DNA from 2 places in the Bacillus sp. FSL K6-3431 genome. Region 2 is predicted to be linked to the other one. Evidence: riboswitches for the same ligand, from Rfam matches in the RefSeq annotation. Region 2 holds a riboswitch; the other holds the start of a gene.
What was found. A riboswitch is a leader RNA that binds a small molecule or an ion and turns the genes downstream of it on or off. The one in region 2 is predicted to bind lysine.
Positions count from the first base shown of each region.

Region 1: it holds a riboswitch for lysine, as region 2 does, so the genes downstream of both, MHB53_RS24335 (aspartate kinase) here and MHB53_RS10110 (Na+/H+ antiporter NhaC family protein) in region 2, are expected to answer to the same signal.

Region 1 covers NZ_JBBOCT010000001.1:5,106,906-5,115,096, reverse strand. Annotated here, with positions in the region: gene MHB53_RS24360 (acyl-CoA thioesterase) at 1-269, opposite strand, end outside; gene sdhB (succinate dehydrogenase iron-sulfur subunit) at 421-1,188, opposite strand; gene sdhA (succinate dehydrogenase flavoprotein subunit) at 1,191-2,951, opposite strand; gene MHB53_RS24345 (succinate dehydrogenase cytochrome b558 subunit) at 3,010-3,639, opposite strand; gene MHB53_RS24340 (YslB family protein) at 3,911-4,372, shown strand; gene MHB53_RS24335 (aspartate kinase) at 4,517-5,749, opposite strand; lysine riboswitch at 5,847-6,032, opposite strand; gene uvrC (excinuclease ABC subunit UvrC) at 6,077-7,849, opposite strand; gene trxA (thioredoxin) at 8,046-8,191, opposite strand, start outside.
Region 2 covers NZ_JBBOCT010000001.1:1,944,950-1,953,140, forward strand. Annotated here, with positions in the region: gene MHB53_RS10090 (cytosolic protein) at 127-423, shown strand; gene MHB53_RS10095 (YutD family protein) at 477-752, opposite strand; gene MHB53_RS10100 (YhcN/YlaJ family sporulation lipoprotein) at 873-1,523, shown strand; gene MHB53_RS10105 (M23 family metallopeptidase) at 1,682-2,641, shown strand; gene MHB53_RS10110 (Na+/H+ antiporter NhaC family protein) at 3,129-4,697, opposite strand; lysine riboswitch at 4,800-4,988, opposite strand; gene yunB (sporulation protein YunB) at 5,051-5,812, opposite strand; gene MHB53_RS10120 (YunC family protein) at 5,927-6,232, opposite strand; gene MHB53_RS10125 (bifunctional metallophosphatase/5'-nucleotidase) at 6,290-7,663, opposite strand; gene MHB53_RS10130 (DUF72 domain-containing protein) at 7,759-8,191, opposite strand, start outside.

The sequences.
Region 1 (8,191 bases), 3.2 Mb from region 2:
AAGTTTTCTCCAAAATAAACTTGCATATGAAAATCACATTGTAGATCTGCTACAACAGGGATTGTATCATTATCGAGGTTTAACCAGTTATCCATAAAACCAAGGTGTTTGAAATACTCGATCCTTGCCTCTTCAAAATAAACAAACGGCACGGTATTATTCATATGACCAAACATATCAGTTTCAGAAAAGCGAACTTTTATTTCATGGAAAAATGTAAATTCACTTTTCCATGACGCCATATCTTTAATATATGTTATAAGCTTCAATTTCTTCACTCCTTATTAAATGAATGGTTACTCATTCTTTTAATATATCATATATCGCGCACGTCAAAAAGAGGATCTGCCTTAAAGGCAGATCCTCTTTTTCAACTAACTTCCAGTTTCCAAAAGAAAAATGTTTCTTTAGTCGAGAAGGTTAGTCCACCATATGATCGCTTCCGAAGAAGTTTTTAAACATTTGTATGTTTGTTGCACGGTTCATTGATGCGATTGAAGTTGTAAGTGGAATGCCTTTAGGACATACTTCCACACAGTTTTGTGAGTTTCCACAGTTAGAAATACCGCCATCACTCATTAATGCTTCTAAGCGTTCGTCTTTATTCATCGCACCCGTTGGGTGCGCATTATATAAACGAACAAGGGATAGGAATGCAGGTCCAATAAACTCAGATTGGCTATTTACATTTGGGCATGCTTCCAGACAAACGCCACATGTCATACATTTTGATAATTCATATGCCCATTGACGTTTTCTTTCTGGCATCCGTGGTCCTGGCCCAAGATCGTACGTTCCATCGATTGGAATCCATGCTTTGATGCGTTTTAAGGAATCAAACATTCTGCTTCTGTCGATTACAAGATCACGCACAACAGGGAATGTAGCCATCGGTGCAAGGCGAATAGGCTGTTCTAGTTTATCGACAAGCGCTGTGCAAGATTGACGTGGTTTTCCATTTATGTTCATCGAACACGCTCCACATACTTCCTCAAGACAGTTCATATCCCAATTAACCGGAGTAGTCTTTTTCCCTTCTGCATTGATCGGGTTACGACGAATTTCCATTAAAGCCGAAATTACATTCATGTTCGGACGATAGTCTAGTGTGAATGATTCATCATATGGCTGTGATTCAGGGTTATCTTGACGAGTTATGATAAAGGTAACTTTTTTATTTTCACTCATCCTTATTTCTCCTCTTTCTGTTTAGAATAGTCGCGTTTACGAGGCTTAATAAGGGATACATCCACATCTTCATAACTGAATTCTGGAGAATTCGTAACCGGATTATATGTCGCCATCGTTGTTTTCAAGAATTCTTCATCATTTCGCTCAGGATAATCTGGCTTGTAGTGAGCTCCACGACTCTCATTACGATTTAAAGCACCGATAGTGATGACACGCGCTAATTGAAGCATATGCCATAATTGTCTAGTGAACGTAGCCCCTTGGTTACTCCAGTTAGCTGTATCATTAATGTTAATATTTTTATAGCGCTCTATTAACTCAACAATTTTATCGTCTGTTTGTTGCAATTTATCATTATAACGAACAACAGTTACATTGTTTGTCATCCATTCGCCTAATTCTTTGTGAAGAACATACGCATTTTCGGTACCATCAAGTGACATGATGTCTGCCCATTTTTCTTGTTCTTTTTTAGCTGCATCGTCAAACAATGAAGATGGTAAGGCATCTGCACTTATCTCAAGACCATCAATATATTTAACAGCTTCAGGTCCAGCGACCATTCCGCCATAAATAGCTGAAAGTAGTGAGTTAGCACCTAAGCGATTCGCCCCATGTTGTGAATAATCACATTCTCCAGCGGCAAACAGTCCTGGAATACTCGTATGTTGATCAAAATCAACCCACAAACCACCCATTGAATAATGGACCGCAGGGAAAATCTTCATTGGAACTTTACGCGGGTCATCACCTGTAAATTTCTCATAGATTTCGATGATACCACCAAGTTTCACGTCAAGCTCATGTGGATCTTTATGAGATAGATCAAGATATACCATGTTTTCTCCGTTAATACCAAGCTTCATATTGACACAAACATCAAAAATTTCCCGTGTTGCAATGTCACGAGGTACAAGGTTACCATATGCTGGATATTTTTCCTCAAGGAAATACCATGGTTTTCCGTCTTTATAAGTCCAAACTCGTCCACCTTCACCACGTGCAGATTCACTCATTAAGCGAAGTTTATCATCTCCAGGAATGGCCGTTGGATGGATTTGGATAAACTCTCCGTTTGCATACGCTGCACCTTGTTGATATACGATGGATGCAGCTGCACCTGTATTGATAACTGAATTTGTTGATTTCCCAAAAATAATACCTGGTCCACCTGATGCCATAATAACGGCGTCTGCAGGGAACGATTTAATTTCCATAGACGTTAAATTTTGTGCAACAATTCCACGACAATTACCTTCATCATCTTTGATAATACCAAGGAATTCCCATCCCTCATATTTACTAACAAGACCTGCAACTTCATGGCGACGTACTTGCTCATCAAGTGCATATAAAAGTTGCTGTCCTGTGGTTGCACCTGCATATGCCGTTCTGTGATGCTGTGTTCCACCGAAACGACGGAAATCTAGCAATCCTTCAGGTGTTCTGTTAAACATAACACCCATACGGTCTAGCAAGTTAATAATTCCTGGTGCAGCATCGCACATTGCTTTAACTGGTGGTTGGTTTGCTAAAAAGTCTCCACCGTATACTGTATCGTCAAAATGGATGGAAGGAGAGTCTCCTTCACCCTTTGTATTTACAGCTCCGTTAATTCCGCCCTGCGCACAGACAGAATGGGATCGTTTCACAGGTACTAATGAAAAAAGGTCAACTTGTTTACCTTCTTCTGCGATTTTTATTGTAGCCATCAAGCCGGCTAATCCACCGCCGACCACGATGATTTTACCTTTGCTCATCGTGTGATTCACTCCTTTTTTTACCGATGTACTATCATTTGTTCAAATTATATCAATATTAGAAGAATAGATCTGGGTATACGAATGCAAATGCCGCACGGACACCAATAATTGAAATGATGACAAATACTCCAACCATTACCCAAGATGAAATACGTTGTGATTTAGGTGATTGCGTAATTCCCCATCTAACTAGGAATGACCAAAGACCATTTGATAGATGGAATGTAGCAGATAGAATACCGATTAAATATAAGATCAATACTAACGGGTTTGATAAAATATCTTCCATCATTTTAAAATTAACTTCTACACCAAAGAATGCCTTTTGAATACGAGTTTCCCATACATGCCATGCAATGAATGCCAATAAAAGCACGCCTGTATAACGTTGGATGGTAAACATCCAATTTCGAAAGTAACTTAGCTTGACTGGATTGTTTTTTGCAGTGAACGCGATATAAATTCCAAGAATTCCATGAAACAAAATTGGTATGTATATTACTGCAAATTCAAGGAAAATTACAAAAGGAAGATTTCCCATAAATGCCGAAGCATTATTAAATGCTTCTTCACCCTGCGTAGCAAAGTGATTAATGATTAAGTGCTGCACTACAAAAAGGCCCACCGGAATAACACCCAATAATGAGTGCAATCTGCGCCAATAAAATTCATTTTTCCCTGCCACAATTTCCCCCCCTTAATTGTTCAACCTCTATGCGGCAGTCAGTATAGAGTGAAAACCACTTAAATACCAAAACTGCATAAAGTATTTTTCATCAATTATGTGACATATCTATTCTACTCCTCACTATCAGAAGCGTCAAGGCAACGTTTACATATTTTATTATTGTTTTAATTACATTCTGAAAACTTTTCAGGTGGAATATTTATCACTTTTTTTTCTTTTCGCCCTGATTTTTGTATATAATAGGTGCATAAAGAAAGAGGGGAATTAATTGAAATCTTCCATAGAAAAAAAAGTTGCAACGCAAAATGATATAGATGAAAGCTATACTGTACCGATATTTGGCTATGAATTACTTCGGGATATTCTTATTCCTGATTTATTGGGCAAAGACACTCCTGAAATTACATATTGGTCAGGAAAACATTTGGCACGTAAGTTTCCTGTTCTTTCTAAAGAAGAAAGTGAATCTTTTTTTCAAGATGCTGGCTGGGGACAATTACGCCTGAGTAGCGAAAGTAAAAACGAAATGAAGTTTGAACTTAGTGGCGATATCGTGCAAAGAAGATTACAAATGTTAACCGATCCATCATTTCGTCTTGAAGCAGGCTTTATCGCTCAACAGGTACAAATCCAAAAACAAGTGATGACCGAAGCCTATGAAGAGATAGTTAAAAAGCAAAATATAGTTATCTTTACAGTTAGATGGGACCCAAAAGATCCGATTGAATAAGGTGTGCGTGTTCGAGAGGTAGCCGGTATCTGTACATGTTAGCGGGACTATACCATAATTAATTATATTTCCACTGTTGTAACAATTAACCAAAAGAGGTTGTCTCAAATTTTTATTCGAGACAACCTCTTTTACATTTGAGCTTTATTTTACTTCTTCCACTACCGCACCAAGATCGAACGCTTCATGTAATGTTTGCGCTGCAGAAGTCATTTTATCTTCTTCTACTACTGCTGATACTTTAATCTCCGATGTACTAACCATTTTAATTTGGATATTTTCATCTGCTAATACTTGGAACATATGAGCAGCAACACCAGGATTAGAGACCATACCCGAACCAACGATCGACACTTTCGCCAGACCTGCTTCATATTCAATACTTTCAAATCCAAGAGTCTCTTTTTGACTTTCAAGAATATCGACAGTAGCTTGGCGATCTTTATTTTTAATTGAAAAAGATAAATTTGTTTTATTTCCATCTATTTGACTTTGAATAATAATATCTACGTCTATTGCATTTTTAGCCAATACTGAAAAGATCGAAGACAAGCCTGTTATTTCATCTTTCAAACCAAAAATAGTCAGTCTTGTAATATCTTTCTCAAAAGCAACACCTCGAACGATTAAATTATTTTCCATGGATACTTCCTCCTTAATTACGGTTCCATCTTCATCTTCTGTGCTTGAACGTACTTCAAGCACTAGATTGTAATTTTTTGCAAATTCAACTGCACGCGGATGTAAAACGCCAGCTCCTAAATTAGCGAGTTCTAGCATTTCATCATATGAGACAACGGATAATTTACGAGCCTGGGATACATAGCGCGGGTCAGATGTATACACTCCTGTCACATCTGTACAAATAAGACAACGTTCAGCACCTAAAGCAGCTGCTAGAGCAACAGCAGTTGTATCTGATCCACCTCTACCCAGCGTTGTAATCTCTCCATCTTCTGTCACGCCTTGAAATCCTGCAGCAACAACTATTTTACCTTCTGCTAACTTTTCTTCGATAGGCTTTATTTTCACATCCACAATTCTTGCATTGGAATGAACTTGTTCTGTCACAATTCCAGCCTGCCAACCAGTGAAAGATACCGCAGGCATTCCCATTTCCGTAAGAGCCATAGATAAAAGCGAAATAGAAACCTGCTCTCCAGTAGTTAAAAGCATGTCCATTTCTCTATTGGCCGGGTTATCAGTAATCTGCCCTGCAAGATGTAGCAGTTGGTCTGTTGTTTTCCCCATTGCTGAAACAACCACTACCACTTCTTTTCCACTTTTCTTATAATTTGCAATTCGCTCCGCCGCTTGTTTAATTTTATCTGTGGTACTAAGCGATGAACCACCAAACTTGATAACAATTGTTCCCATTATCCTGCCCACTTTCTGAATGATATAAAAAAAGACAATGAGAGGTTAATCTCATTGCCTGTGAATCGCATAATTACACTCAATTCATTCACTAACATCATGAGATAGCCCTCCAAAACAGTATATATACTGTTTTGACAATCCTGCATTTCTTAAATCCAGGACCAGCGGAAAATAGTAAGGGTTTTTCTCCACTTCGGCAAACCATCCCTTTCAAAATCCTTCATTGAAGCCCGTACTTCTCTGGATCTTTACTCTTGAGGGTTGCACCTCTATCATTATTATTAATTTTCAATCATTATAGCATCTAGATTTAGAATTATCAACTTATTGTTCTAAGTTTTCCTTTAGTGCCTCCGCAATTTTAGTTGGCAAGCCCAGTTCTATAAAATCCTCTACCTCAGCTTCTTTCATTTTTTTCAATGAACCAAAATGGCGAAGTAGCTTTTTCTTTCTAACAGGTCCAATACCATCTATATCATCTAATGCTGACTGAAATGCTGACTTTCCTCGCAATTGCCTGTGGAAGGTAATTGCAAATCGATGGACTTCATCTTGAATTCTTTGTAATAAATAAAATTCCTGACTATTACGATCAAGTGGAATAATTTCAAGCGGATTACCAAATAGCAGCTGTGATGTACGATGCTTATCATCTTTTGCTAACCCGGCGACAGGAATATCTAAGCCAAGCTCGTCTTCGATAATTTCTTTTACCGTATCAATTTGACCTTTCCCACCATCAATCAGTATCAAATCAGGAAGCGGGAGTTTATCTCGTAACACTCTTGTATATCTTCTTCTTACAACTTCCCTCATTGACTCATAATCGTCAGGCCCTTTAACTGTTTTAATTTTGTATTTTCGGTATTCCTTTTTTTCTGGCTTCCCATTAATAAATACGACAAGGGCGGAAACGGGATTGGATCCTTGAATATTCGAGTTATCAAATGCCTCAATTCTATATGGAGTGTATATATCCATAGCATTTCCTAGTTTATCGATTGCATGGACAGTTCGCTCTTCATCACGTTCAATAAGAGAGAATTTCTCACCTAAAGAAATTTGTGCATTTTTACACGCTAGTTTAACTAATTCTTTTTTTTGACCCTTTTTTGGTTTTAGTACTTTAACTTGTAATAATTGTTCCGCTAACATTTCGTCAGCGGCTTCTGGTATTAATATCTCTTTCGGTTTAAAGTTTTCTGGAATGGAATAAAATTGCCCTAGATATGTGAGAAACTCTTCCGCTTTTTCACCATAAACAGGAAACAGTGACACCTCTCGCTCAATTAATTTTCCCTGTCGAATGAAAAATACCTGGACACACATCCACCCTTTATCCAACGCATATCCAAAAACATCTCGATCTGTAAAATCAGATGTCATCATTTTCTGTTTTTCCATCGTTGCCTCTATATGAGATATTTGATCACGATATTCTGATGCCCTTTCAAACTCGAGATTTTCAGAAGCCTCCAGCATCTTTTTCTGCAAATCCACTTTGATCGTCGAGTATCCACCATTTAGAAAACGAGTAATTTCATCCGTCATTTCTTTATATGTTTCTGTTTTCACTTCATATACACATGGAGCTAGACATTGTCCCAGATGATAATATAAACAAACTCGATCTGGTAGTGTCTGGCATTTCCTTAATGGATACAGCCGATCAAGCAGTTTTTTCGTTTCATTTGCTGAATGCGCATTCGGATATGGGCCAAAATATTTACCTTTATCTTTTTTTACTTTACGTGTAATAATTAGTTTTGGATGACGTTCATTCGTTAACTTTATATATGGATAGCTTTTATCATCTTTGAGCATGATATTGTATTTAGGATCATGCTTTTTAATCAAATTCATTTCTAAAATAAGTGCTTCAATATCTGAAGATGTAACGATATATTCAAAATCAACGATTTCACTAACAAGTCTCTGTGTTTTTGTATCATGTGAACCTGTAAAATAAGAACGTACCCGGTTTTTTAAAACTTTTGCCTTTCCAACATAAATAATCGTACCCTGCCGATCTTTCATTAAATAACAACCTGGTTGATCCGGCAAAATCTCTAATTTATGGCCGATTCTTTCATTCATAACCTCATCCCCTTGATAAGAAAAGCGAAAACGCTTGTTTTGCGACTATGTGGACATTGAACCTTGGCAAAATTCACCACGTCCTGAAGCGCCGGTGCCATTCTAAACATGGACATATTCTTTTTTATTGTATCATCTAATCCTTTTATTATTTAAAAAAATCCAGGCAATTTAGCCCGGATTTTAGATTCTTCTGTTACATATGTTTATTCAGTAACTCTGCAAGTTGATCTTTAGATTGAAAGCCAACTGCTTTGTCGACTTGCTCACCATCTTTAAAAACAACTAATGTTGGAATACTCATGATTCCATATTGACCTGCTGTTTCTTGGTTATCGTCAA
Region 2 (8,191 bases):
GTCCTACCTCCATTTGGATCTATCTCTTCTATCTTACCAAAAAAAATGATATATGGCTTTATAGGTATTTTCCGAATGCTTTTCATCATAAAGGGACAATCTACCTTTAAAAGGTGGTTAACCAAAATGAATAAGCATGATAAAAATAAAGAAATCCACTACACGGATATGTCCAATGTTGAAACTGATAGGAATTATATTATTCCTGAAGAATTTCCTGAAGGAGGATACGGGGCAACAAAAGGTGAAAATACACCTGTTGAGAACAAATCTACTCCTTGGGAAGAAGGACAACGGTCATACAGTGCTTACAACTATGAATTTAAATCTATGCACGAGAACAAACCTAGAAATTTCCCTGGAGCTCATCCTACACATGATAATCCAGACGAAGAAATTGAGCCACCATATCAAAATAGTTGAAGTGTAGACTGGAGATGATCATCTCCAGCCTACAGTATTCATTCGTTTTAAAATCATTTTTCCACTTTCTTCATAACGAAGTAAGCACATCCAAAGTTACAATACTCATACAGATATTCTGTTAAAGTGCCTATTTTTGTATCGAATGAAGCTTTTTGATTTTGGTCCGAAAAAAAACCTTTTAAACGTAATTGACCATATCCCCAGTCACCAACAATATAATCATATTTCGATAATATATCGCTGTATCTTTCACGAATGGCTTCTTCGTTAAATCCGTCACGGAACTCATTAACCAATTCATACTGTTGATTATTAATTACCATCATTTTTCCTTCACCCACTTCTTTTCTTTCTTCCTAATATAAATTATAGCCTATCAACCAACATTTTCTAAGTAGAAAATTAATTTTCTTGTGCACCCTATGTACAGAGGGAGGTGTCCATCCATGAAAATAAGATGGGTTGTCATATTGTGTATGATTGTAGCATTATTAAGCGCATGTGGCACAACTGATGATAAAAGAGATCTTACTAAAAATACGAAAGATGTAGAAGATCATAATGAATTATATCATAATGATCAATTTGGATTTGTTCGCCAAGTAAAAAACTCTACACAAAATGATACTGATAACAAAATAGGAATAAGGCCAATAGATAGAGAAGACACAGCCGACACTATAAGTAAAATGGCTGTTAGACTAAATAATGTCGAAGATGTCAATGTGCTTGTAACTGATCAAGAAGTATTAGTTTCCTATCTAATTAATGACGATGGGAAAGACATTCGTTTTGAAACAGCAGACCAAGTAAAAAAAACGGCAGCAAGTGTAGTTCCACGCTGGTACCATGTATACGTAACAGATGATCCAGCATTATCACAAGATGTCAGAAATATCGCATCAATGACATCCACCATTAGCGATAAAGACAATACAGTTAGAAAAACAGTAAAATTAATGCTTGAACGTTCTCCTCAAGGAAGAACATTAGGTAACGGTGAAAATGCAAATGGCGAAACAGCCGATCAGATCAATCCTGAATTAGAAAAAACTAATTACCAGCAACAATTCGATCGAAATCAAAAGCGTCCTTAATCAGGACTCAGATAAGACAGTGGCTACAGGTTTGGGAACATCGGCGACAAATAAAAAGCGTAGGATCAAGTAGCTAATAGTACTCCCCCGCCTATGTGTCAACGCCGATGTTACCTTTCATATAGTGGCCGAAAAGAGGTGAATTTTCTGTGCACAAATTGTTGCTAGCTTTACTCCTGTTCTTATTTTTTCCATGGCAAGTTAATGCAGTATCATTAACAGACGCTGAAATATTGGAGAAAAGGATCACTTTATATAAAAAGACAGAAGCTACGTCACAAATTCCTTGGTATTATATAGCCGCTATCGATCAATTTGAGCGAAGTATTCGCCATGTACGCAATGATTTGCCAAAACCTGATGGATTTACTGGTTATTATATAACTCCAGAACAATGGGTAGGTCCTACAAATCCTAATCCACAAGACGAAAATTTACTTTCAATTGGACTATTTGGCGGCAAAGGACAGGACGGAGATGGGGACGGGAAAGCGAATAAAGATAATGATGAAGATTTACTTTATACACTTGCAACATATATTTCCCAATACGGGGTGAATGATCAATCATTTCGGATTGCGTTATGGGATTATTATCAACGAGATAAAACGGTCAACGCGATTATGACAAATGTAAAGTTATTTAAGACATTCAATCGGATCGATTTAATCGAAAAAGCCTTTCCCATCCCGAAATCTCATCATTATTCGTATAATAATACGTGGGGAGCTGGAAGAGGCTGGGGTGGCCGAAGAATCCATGAAGGCACGGATATTTTCGCTAGTTATGGCACGCCCGTTTACGCTGTTGCTTATGGAGTCGTTGAATTAAAAGGGTGGAATAAATTTGGAGGTTGGCGCATCGGCATCCGTGATATAAACAATACGTACCATTACTACGCTCACTTAAATGGTTATGCTAAAGATATAAACATTGGAGATACTGTAGAGCCTGGTACAGTAATCGGAAGCGTTGGAAGCTCTGGCTATGGTCCACCAGGCACATCTGGTAAATTCCCGCCACATCTTCACTTCGGTATGTATAAAGACAACGGAATCAATGAATGGTCTTTTGATCCTTACCCACATTTAAAAAACTGGGAACGTAGTAAAAATTAGATAGAAGGAGCTGTCCGATAAGTATGAAAATCGGTAAAACGGCTTTCTACTAATTTTTCATCTTGCTCTGATTAAAAAAAAGTGTAAGTTGATTGGAGTGGGGGCGTTCAATTGACCTTGGGAGTGCCTTTTTCGCAGTGAGCGGAAATCGGTAGATGTTCAATTTACCTTAGTCCTGCTTTTTTCGCTAGGAGGGGCAATCGGGAGGCGTTCGATTTACCTTAGTCCTGCTTTTTTCGCTAGGAGGGGCAATCGGTAGACATTCGATTTACCTTGGTCCTGCTTTTTTCGCAGGGAGGGCAATCGGGAGACGTTCGATTTACCTTAGTCCTGCTTTTTTGCAGGGAGGGGCAATCGAAGTGCGTCCAATGACCAGGTCGTGCCTTTTTCGTGATGAGGATAAAGAGGGGCTCCTAAAAAGCCATTATATGACTTTTTGGACACCCCTCCTTTTTTTCAATACATATCATTTTGTTGACATTTCACTTTACATTTCAAGTTGTTTCTTTTTATTTTTTTCCATCACTGCTGTAAAAATTACTAACAGCAGTATGATTGTTAGCAGACCAAATACAGTGCTGCCCGACATTCCCAGTACTACATAGCCAATCCCCGAAATCACTGCAGCAGTTACGGCATATGGAAGTTGTGTAAGTACATGATCCATATGATTACAACCTGCACCTGTCGAAGAAAGAATCGTTGTATCTGATATTGGTGAACAATGGTCGCCAAACACAGAACCGGCTAGCACAGCAGCCATTGCAGGCAATAATAATGATATATCAGTGACAGCAATTATTTGTCCTGCAATCGGTAATAAAATACCAAATGCCCCCCAAGATGTTCCTGTAGAAAAGGCCATTAATCCTGCACCGAAAAATAAAACTACTGGTAGAAATATTGGATTTAATTGAGATTTTTCAACAAGGCTAGCCAAATATATACCTGTCCCTAACTCATCAATGAGGGAACTAATTGCCCATGCGAAAAGTAAAATAAGCACAGCAGGCACCATTGATTGGACACCTACCTTTAAACCAGTAACAATATATTTTGATTCCAAAGATTTATGTTTTATTTGTTGACGGAAAAATAAAGCGATAGTTACAACTAAACCGAATAACCCACCATATAAAAGCGCCGCAGAGACATCGGCATTAGCGAATATATCCATAATAGATGCTTTACCTTCTGTTTCTTTTAACCCGCTCCAAATGATAGCGCCAACCGTTCCAATAAAAAGTGCCGCAATCGGCCACAGTAAATCCCCCACTGCTCCCTTTTCACTGACAGGCAGGTTTTCTTTCACTTCACCTGGAATCGCTTTGTCTGGGTCGTATGGGGTACCTGTGGCTATTGTCCGTTCCTCATGTACCTTCATGCTGCCAAAATCAATATTTCGAATCGCGATAATAAAAACAAGTGCTAATGCTGTCCATACGTATAAATTCATTGGAATCATTTGAAGAAAGGCAGACAATGGTGAAATGTCGGTAATGTTGTGGGTAACAAACACAGTACCAATAATCCCAATAATAAACGCGCCCCAGCTTGAAATAGGTGCTACAACACAGACTGGCGCGGAAGTTGAGTCAATAATATAAGCAAGCTTTGCTCGTGATACACGATGACGATCCGTTATTGGACGCGCAACCTGACCAACTGCTAAAGCATTAAAATAATCATCGATAAAAATGATAATCCCAAACACTGCAGCTAATACTTGTGCTCCAGCCCTACTTTTTACCTTTGTCATCGCCCATTCTCCAAAAGCTCGGCTTCCACCTGCAATATTAATAAGCGTTGTAATTGCTCCTAAAATAAATAAAAATAAAACAATATAAATATTCCATGTGTTCAAACTACCATTTTCAATAAAAATCCCTTTAATTGTTTTCCATAATGTGGATACAGCACTAATAGGACTTCCCTTTTCCAAAAGCAAGGCTGATGTTATAATCCCTGTTCCTAGGGAGAGTAAAACTCTTTTTGTTATGATGACCATTACAATCGCCAAAAGTGGCGGAAGTAATGAAAAAATTGAATTCTCCATTTTTCCTCCTATTGTTTAGAGGAGCCGCAGACAGATTTAAACACACAAAAAGAGCAATGATAGAGATCTACCATTACTCTTGTAATGTACAGGTACTCCATCGTGATCTGTAGCTCCCCATTTTGATTCGTTTAACAAAATCAAATAATGAGAGTGGTACTCTTATTTAGAGCAACACCAACGATCACGTATTGACATACATTCTCGCTTCGGCAAAAGAACCTTTCAGCTATGATCATAGTTGTCATCCTCACGCAGCTTACTGATTTATTTTGCACCTCTACCCCATCCGATTTGATAAGGTTTGATTCATTTATAATTCTAATATAACATTTTTCCAGCATACTAGCAATTTACTCCGGTTTAGTTGGCATTTGGATGGATGGTCCAGTATTACCACTTCCATTATAAAATTGTGGAACCGCTCCTTCCAAGACTCCAATTGCGATTGGAATACTTTGCGTCACCTTCGTCATTGTTGATTCAAAAGGAATAATAATTTGCACATGTACCACGATTTGTATAGATACTACAATAAAAGCACTATTAATTCCATACGGTTCCATATCATAATCTATATTCGTTTGTACATCTCCGATCGCCGTAAATTTGATTGGAATTCGTGGTCCCAGATTTCCAAGTAACACATTATTCGTTGCTTGCCCAAGTGGAACGGAATATACAATCCCATCATCTTCGGCAGTTTTATCCATGTCTATTTCTATATTCGCTTCAGCTTCCAACGCTTGTAGATTTCCCCTTTCCGCTTCCTTTAAGTTAGCTTGCACAAGGGTTTCGATATCTGACTTAATCCGTGAGATAATAACAGTATCAAAATTCGTCGATGTTCCTCCCGCACCATTCGGTACTGTTTCCGTTACTTCTTTTATATCCTTCACATTTGGGACAACTTCCTTTACAGCATTATTGATCACCATTGGCGCGATTTTTCTCGTCTGTGATTCGGCATACCTGACCAATGTCGGCTTAATACCTTTATTTACGATCCACAGCCCTGCGGCCGTAGAGAATATAAAAAATACCAATGATAGCAATAAGACATAACGGAACGGCAAAGGCCCGCGCCGTGTCCTTCGAGCGCGAAATACTGCCAATAAAATCCCCCCTTAACAGCTAATATATGCTGATAAGAGGGGATTTAGCGCTACAAAGTGAAACATCTATCTAGACTTATTACTGTTTCCACGATTAAAGTACATAATGTTCATTTAATTTACCATTTTAAGCAATGCATCTTTTCCTTTCATACCAACCTTAATCCCCAACTTTTCAGCTGCCTTTGTAACTGATTCCAAAGGTGCTTCCAATAACTGATCTATCGTCCTAACTCCCAATGCTCTTCCCGCGATAATCTCACGATCCGCAAGTAAACGATTAAGCAATCCCACATCTAATGCACCACACATTATATATCCATTATCATTAGATACAGTAAGCAATGTCGTCTTTGGCAAGCTTACTGAAGTGGCAATAAAGGTGAACCCACCGATGTTAATCGGAACAACTGAAACCATCTTATTCACTCCTTCCAATATTCATATGTATGAATATTGGAATCAATAGTTTACTGATTATGATCCATAAAGTTTTTTCAATTTCCATTCCATTACATCACGAAGGAACTCTGGCATATAATATTGCTTCATTTCCGAACGTTGCATTTCTGGAAAAAACTTTCCAAATGTAAACATATCAATTGTACCAAGCTTATAAATCCTTTCAGGATCCAGTGGTTTTCCCGCAATTTCCACTTCAAGCTTGCTACGATTTATTTCAATTCCATAATAAATAAATTTACCCATTACACTTCCACGAAAACCAAGACCTTTTACTTCTAACGATGGCCAATGATCACTCTCTGCATGCAATAGAATTTCTTTAAGCTCCGCACCTGTCAGTTCAACGGTACACGGATTGATCGGATGTGGAAGCATTTGGTGTAGGTCATATTTTGTTATTTCCCCTTTTTTTAAGGGCGCTAAAACAAGTCCTGAGTTGATGAGCGTACAATCAGCATTACACCACTCGTGTATCGCTTCACATAAAATCTGCGGAGTTGGCGATGGAATTGTCCAATCAAAAGCCAATGTTTCAGGAATTACAGCAACTTCTGTATTTAATTGTTCTTTACCGATCTGAGCGTATGATTGTATTTTATTTTCTTCATTATTAGATGGTGGCAGGTTGGATGTTTTAATGAGACTTGCTTTCACTTTTACGTTTGTCCTTTGTTTTTCCTCCACCTTAACATAGCCTACATATTGCCCATATTTTCCAGCTGCAGCAAGTGTCGTGCGATTTATTTGTTTCCCCATATGTAAAATATGATGTGTATGCCCGCCTAATATTAAATCGATGTTTGGATGAAGTTCTGCTATTTTCTCGTCATCATAAATGCCCAAATGTGATAATAAAATAATGATATCCGTCTTCTCTTTCAATTTGTTCAATTGAATATCTAATTCCGTCAATGGTTCTGATAGATCCCAGCCAAGCTGCTCATATAATTTCCGATAATAAGCGGTTATTGCTGTGACACCAATTCTTGTACCTTGTTTTGTTTCATATATTTGATAGGGTAAAACCCAGTCTGGCCTCTCCCTATTCAGATAATATAAATTTGCTACAATTACATCAAAGTTCGAAGCATTGTATAATTCATCTAAAGCATTGTGTGGCAACGTGATTCCTTCATTATTACCAATCGTTACAGCTGTATATCCTACATCATTCAACAACCCCACATTACCTTTTCCCATAGTCGCTTCTGTAAACGGATGCCACCGATCAGCAAAATCTCCAATGTCAAAAATGAAAACATCTTCCCCCATTGCTTCATGATGAGCTTTTCGCTCTTTTAAATAGTCAGCTATTCTTGGCCAGTTTTCAAAATGGCTATGAAGATCATTTGTATGGTATATATGAATTACTTCCTTCTCTTTCATTTATACACTTCCTATCGGTATCAACAATTCTAATTAACTGTACAGTTTTTTACTAAGACTGAATAAATACCCTACTTTATTTTGCTCGGATGCATCTAAAATAAATTGAGCTGTTTTGCAGCAAGGCCATCGTACTCTATACCCAGTAAATCAATTAGTTGTTTTGCATTATTCGCTGCATCTCCGCCAGAGTTATTATTGAACATAACAAAAATATCTTCTGTTTCTTTTTGGATTTTAAGCAAGTTCTCTTTCCATTCAAGGAGCTCCACCTTATTATACCGATATAAATAGCGAACTTCACGCCAATTTTTTCCGTTAGGCTTCATCCATGCCGCTATATTGCGGCCGTGCATGCGGACAAGCGTTTTTGTTTTATTTGTAGGAGTTAATACCGTTGGAACTGAACCTATCCCAGCCTGTGGTTCGTCACAAATACTATGAATCCAGTTCTCTTCCTCCATAAATCTTAATGTACTTGATTTGTAACGGGGATAAAACCATGTCTGGTTACGAAATTCTAATGCA